2 regions of the Flavobacterium sp. DG1-102-2 genome follow, and region 1 is predicted to be linked to the other one. Evidence: riboswitches for the same ligand, from Rfam matches in the RefSeq annotation. Region 1 holds a riboswitch; the other holds the start of a gene.

Region 1 (3,139 bases):
GCTTAAGGAGGTTCAGCGCAGAAGTCCAGTTTATGATAACCTGGTTAACAATACTCCTGTAGATGTTACCCTTTTTAAGGAGTATTCATATAATTAACCTGCTGAAAGTAAAATTGAATAACGTTTTGTTATAAGTTGTTTTTTGTTTGTTTGTTAAGAGTTACGGCCTTTAGATGGGCTAAAGGCCGTTTCTTTTTTAAAATCCCATTAATCTCATGACCCAAAGAATCAATATAGTGCTTTTCGGAATCGGTAAGACCGGGAGTGCCCTCATAAACAAAGCGGTAAAGAGCCGCAAAGACCTTGCTATAGACGAACAAATAGAGTTGAGGTTTCCTGTAATAACCAACTCTACCGTAGCTTTCTTTGAGAAAGAAGGCCCAAAATATTCATGGGAAGCCAACTTTATACAGTTTGGTGTGCCCTTTAAGCTGGAGGATGTCGTTGACTATGTACACGCCAATAACCTTGACAACCTTGTTGCTGTAGATGCTACAGGAAGTGCTGACTTTGCAGCACAATATGCAGGGCTCTTAAAAAGCGGTTTTAATGTACTGTCTATTAATGATACATTAGGAACACTTAAGGACAGCCATGAAAATGAGATACTGCGTACCGCGCTTAACCGCGGGCTCGAATATAATTTTATTAAGCTGCCTAAAGGCAATGATAAGGCGGCAGCTAATGAGCTTTTTGAAGCCATACTGGCTATTGCGCAAAAAAGAAAGGCTGTTGCATAAGGCAGCCCTATGTGAATTTTAGATTGGTTTGGTTTGTAAAAAGACAGGTTTCCAGAGCCTGTCTTTTTTGTTTTTATACAATCTTAAAAACAAAAACCTTCGCTTTGCTCGGCAGATAATCAATTCCTGCTAAAACACCATCAGCATTTTCATTGGGTAAGGGTTCTAAAACTTTATCAGCCGGCAGTTTTAAAATAGCTTTTGCGATGTTTGCAGCTGTTGTTATACCATTCTTGTTATCGTTAAACGCTTTCTTGTCGTGTTTAACGCCATTTACGTGCCATGTTATACGTGCCGATTTTGTATTTACGTGTTTTTGCCTGCCAATGTGAACCTGAAGTTCATTGCTTTCATTACTTGGTTTTTCAACCCTTTTCCAATAATCCAGTATCTTACTGTTTTGCCATTTTCCTTCTTCTTCGGGATTTTCTATTTCACTTTCATTTCCAATAACAATTATATGAAATTGATTTCTGTCTTCAGAACGCGATTCATTTAAAAGAGATTTAAATGTTTTCATGGTATAGGGATTGTCTAATTAATTATCAAGCATACGTTGTGCGTGCGCATTTGGTACAAGTGTACGAATTAAGTGCCACATCATCATCCTGATAAACAAAATTTGCAAACCACAACTTTATGTTGTAGCTTTGCACTGTTCTTTAACACATTGATATGTTATCACGAAAGGCAGAGGGAATAGACCCGTTGAAGCCTTAGCAACCCTTTATATGTAAAGAAGGTGCTAAATTCTACCAAGCGTACGTGCGGATAGATAACACAAGTAATATGGCGCTACTGCAATATTCCACTCCCAATTTTTAGATGACATACAATAATTTTAGGCGGGCAGCCAAATGCTTTTCGGGCTCATAACCCGGAGATCAAATATTTATTTGATTATAGTTCGCTGTTCGCGTAGGATTACTGTTATAGGGCTAAATAATTTTAACCTAGTATATGTCAGGAATTCAACAAGCCATAAAAGAAAGGATACTCGTGCTCGACGGAGCCATGGGTACAATGCTGCAGCGCTATAATTTTTCTGAAGAAGATTTTCGCGGCGAACGTTTCAAAGATTTTCCGCATTCGCTTAAAGGCAATAACGACTTGCTGTCGCTTACCCAGCCAAAGGCTATTCGCGACGTGCATTACCAATATTTTGCGGCAGGTGCCGATATCGTAGAAACCAATACCTTCTCAGGTACCACCATTGGCATGGCCGATTATCACATGGAGCATTTGGTGTACGAACTCAATTATGAGTCGGCTCGCATTGCCCGTGAAGTTGCCGATGAATTTACCGCAAAAGAACCACACAAACCACGTTTCGTAGCCGGATCTATAGGTCCTACAAACCGTACAGCCAGTATGAGCCCCGATGTTAACGACCCGGGATACCGTGCCGTGACTTTTGATGACTTGCTTATTGCTTATAAAGAACAGGTAAAAGCATTGATTGCCGGCGGCTGTGACTTACTGTTGGTTGAAACCATTTTTGATACGCTTAATGCTAAAGCCGCCCTCTTTGCCATTGAAGAATTGAAGGACGAATTAGGCCTTGATATCCCTGTAATGGTAAGCGGTACGATAACCGATGCTTCGGGGCGCACGCTTTCCGGGCAAACGGTTGAGGCATTCCTAATCTCTATATCACATTTGCCGTTGTTAAGCGTAGGCTTTAACTGTGCATTGGGTGCAGATCAGTTAAAACCGTACCTGAAAAGACTGGCGCATAATACATCCTTCAGTATTTCGGCACACCCTAATGCCGGTTTGCCAAATGCCTTTGGGCAGTATGACCAGACGGCAGAAGAAATGCAGGTGCTTATTAAAGAATACCTTGATGATAACCTGATCAATATTATCGGTGGATGCTGCGGAACAACTCCGGAGCATATCCGATTAATTGCGGAAGTTTCCGCTCAATACGAACCCCGAAAAAGTGAGATTGCCGTATAAATGAAAGTGACTGAAAGATATCTCAAACTATCCGGTCTTGAACCGCTGATCGTTACACCAGAAAGTAATTTTGTAAATATAGGCGAACGTACTAATGTTACGGGTTCGCGAAAATTCCTCCGTCTTATTAAAGAAGAAAAGTATGAGGAAGCGCTGGACGTTGCCCGTGCCCAGGTAGATGGAGGTGCCCAGATCATCGATATAAATATGGACGAAGGGATGCTGGATGGCGTGCACGCCATGACTGTATTTCTTAACCTTATAGCATCCGAGCCTGATATTGCCCGTGTGCCTGTAATGATTGACAGCTCTAAATGGGAAATCATTGAAGCCGGACTTAAAGTTACGCAGGGTAAAAGTATTGTAAACTCTATAAGCCTTAAAGAAGGGGAGGAGAATTTTGTAAAATATGCTAAAAAAGTAAAACGTTATGGCGC
Region 2 (3,139 bases), on a different contig from region 1:
TTTTCTTGACATTACTTAAAAAGTATTAAACTGTAGCAGCAGTATTTTTGTTAGTACTTTGCGCAACAGCTGTTGCAATCGCCTGTTTAAGGTCTTCAATAAGATCATCAGCGTCTTCTAAACCAACTGACAGACGTATAAGGCTGTCAGTCACTCCAGAGCTGTATCTCTTTTCTGCCGGGATAGATTTATGTGTCATTTCGCATGGAAGGCAGCATAAACTCTTAACGCCTCCAAGGCTCTCTGCAAGCTTGAATAGTTTTGTATTGCTTACGATTGCTGTCGCGATTTCTTTATCATCTATCACAAGGTCAAAAGCAATTACACCGCCAAAGTATTTCTGCTGGCTTTTTGCAATCTCATGGTTGTGGTGCGATGGAAGTCCCGGATAGTATACGTTTTTGATCAGTTTTTCCTCAAGAAGGAATTCTGCAATTTTTTGTGCGTTTTCAGCGTGCTGTTTGATACGAAGCGTAAGTGTTTCAATACCACGGATAGCTAACCAGCTGTCAAATGGGCCTAAGATAGCACCAGATGCATTTTGGATAAATTTGATCTTGTCGCCAAGTTCCTGAGTAGAAGTAACTACTAAACCTGCTATAATGTCGCTGTGTCCTGAAAGGTATTTTGTAGCGCTGTGTACAACAATATCTGCACCAAGGTCAATAGGTTTCTGTGCTGCCGGCGATGCAAAGGTATTATCTACACAAAGCAGTATGTTGTTTGCTTTTGCAGTAGCTGCAATAGCCCTTATGTCAGAAATTTTAAGCGTAGGGTTTGTAGGTGACTCTATCCAGATAAGTTTTGTTTTATCGGTAACGGCATCGGCAATGTTTTGTGCATTTGTAGAGTCCACATATTTAATGCTGATGCCAAATTTCTGGTAGATGTGTGTAAATAACCTGAATGCACCTCCGTAAATATCATCTACTGCAATAACCTCGTCGCCTGCTTCAAGAAGTTTAATAACCGCATCTATAGCTGCAAGTCCACTGGCAAAAGCATAACCGTTAGTACCGTTCTCAAGTTTTGCGATAAGGTCTTCAAGCACCTTACGTGTAGGATTATTGCTTCTTGCATAATCGTAACCTTTATGAACGCCCGGTGCGTCTTGTACAAATGTTGATGTCTGGTAAATTGGGGTAGAGATTGAACCTGTTAATGGGTCTACCGGAATGCTGTGTAAAATTGAAGTCTGCTCTTTCATCTTGTTTTAATTTTAGTTTGTTAATTTTTCTGTCAGTTAAAAAAAATCCTAAAACCAGTTATCGAAAGAGCATAAATAAAAAAATGCTCCCCCGATAAGTCAGAAGAGCATATAATATTTTGAAGTATTATGTACATTTTCTAAGCTTATCTTTCCGCTGCAAAGCAGGGGTTGAATGTGGCACCTTATTACACGATATGTAACAGGTTGCCAAGACGTCAATGGGTCAATTCCCTCAGTCTTTCTGGATAAGAATAATTTTTTAAAGAACTTGCAGCAAAGGTATGGCAGAAGAAATGTAATTTCCAAATAAAAATTTACATTTTTTTTAAATCGTTTATTTACAACGGTTTCGTTACTGGTTTTTTATTTGTAAATCTGCGAAAGTGTGATCAGAATCACCGCTCCCAATGCCAAAAAGAGTCCGAAATAATTTAGCTTCGAAAGCTTTTCTTTAAAGATGACTATTCCGGCAAGGCTTCCCAATACGATTACACCAATGTTCATTGCTGCAAAAACAGTTGATGGATTTTCAGCAAATGCCTTATGCGCTTTAAGGTAAAAAAGAATGTTGCCAAAGTTAAATATGCCCACCATTATGCCAAATGCTAAGTTGATAAGTCCGAATTTCTGTTTCCTGAAAATCATCTCGTAAAAAACAAAGAGTGTAATCATTACCAGCGCACCCCCAAAAACCACAAATAGCGATGTAGTGTAAGGAAGCGTCGTATTAAGGGCTATCTGTTTAAATAAAATGTCTACAATACCAAATCCTAAAAGCACCAGCGCGGGATAGAGCCAACTATTGTTTTTATTACTGTCCTTTTTTGATAGTATCATTAGTACGGCAGGAAATCCTACCGCAAGCCCGCAAAGTTTTAAGACGTTGAAATCTTCTTTAAAAATAAACCATGCAGCCAGGATCGGTATAAAAAGCGACAGGCGCTGGGCTGCATCTGTTTTTACGATACCCATACGTTTTATTGATATTGCCAGCAGCATAAATATAGAAGGCAGTAACAGCATTAATGGCAGGTATATTGCCCACGGTGCTGTACTGTTTACTGTACTTAGGTCGGGCGAAAAAAACTGGTAGCATAGCGTTAGCGCTATTACGTAGTTCCACATCACCACCTGCGACAGACAAACGTTGTATTTTCGGGATAATTTAAAAATTATTCCTACAGTTACACTGCAGCATATACTTAGTAGTAAAAATAACATCTGTGTAGTATTTTGGCTTTACAAAAATAGTGTTTTGTTGTACTCCCAATTAACATTTATGCAGTTGTTTTGTATATTTGATATAGATAAATCCTTATTTGTGGGAATAAATAAGCAACCTGATTAAATTAGCACAGAAAACAGAAGAGTAATGAAAAATATCCTGGTTGTTCTTTTTATGCTAACGGCAGCTTTTGGCTTTGCCCAGGAAGACGCATGGGTATATTTTAAAGATAAGCCTGATGCCTCATATTACCTTGCAAACCCAACAGAAATGCTCAGCCAGAAAGCACTCGACAGGCGTAATAAACAAGGCATTACTGTGGATGACAGGGACGTGCCAATATCCCAAACTTATATTCAGGGCATAACCGATGCAGCAGGCATTACCGTTATGGCTAAATCTAAATGGTTTAATGCGCTCCACATAAGAGGGGCGCAGCAGGATATACAGGCACTTACCAACTTTGCGTTTATAGATCATGTTGACTTTGCTGACAGGTCACTTAATACAGCAGGCAAGGCTGCTAAACCTAAAAGGAATGAGGCTGTAAATAAGGTATTGGAATCGGAAGGATCGCTTGATTTTACTGCTTCGGCAAACCAGATTGAGATGCTTAACGGGCATTTGCTGCACCAGCAGCATTTTACGGGACAGGGAATTACAATTGCTGTGCTTGATGCCGGCTTTCCTAATGTAAATACTAT

The links. Region 1 has a riboswitch for S-adenosylmethionine ahead of R1T16_RS10715 (homocysteine S-methyltransferase family protein). Riboswitches for the same ligand answer to the same signal wherever they lie in the genome.
Region 2: another riboswitch for S-adenosylmethionine. It lies ahead of R1T16_RS15025 (PLP-dependent aspartate aminotransferase family protein); the one in region 1 lies ahead of R1T16_RS10715 (homocysteine S-methyltransferase family protein).

Annotation. Positions count from the first base shown of each region.
Region 1 covers NZ_JAWLIK010000006.1:146,213-149,351, reverse strand. The annotation lists gene R1T16_RS10730 (OsmC family protein) at 1-97, shown strand, start outside; gene R1T16_RS10725 (hypothetical protein) at 216-740, shown strand; gene R1T16_RS10720 (DUF6367 family protein) at 814-1,260, opposite strand; SAM riboswitch class I at 1,416-1,522, shown strand; gene R1T16_RS10715 (homocysteine S-methyltransferase family protein) at 1,701-2,702, shown strand; gene metH (methionine synthase) at 2,703-3,139, shown strand, end outside.
Region 2 covers NZ_JAWLIK010000011.1:59,601-62,739, reverse strand. The annotation lists gene R1T16_RS15030 (homoserine dehydrogenase) at 1-12, opposite strand, end outside; gene R1T16_RS15025 (PLP-dependent aspartate aminotransferase family protein) at 26-1,207, opposite strand; SAM riboswitch class I at 1,351-1,462, opposite strand; gene R1T16_RS15020 (DMT family transporter) at 1,574-2,431, opposite strand; gene R1T16_RS15015 (S8 family serine peptidase) at 2,583-3,139, shown strand, end outside.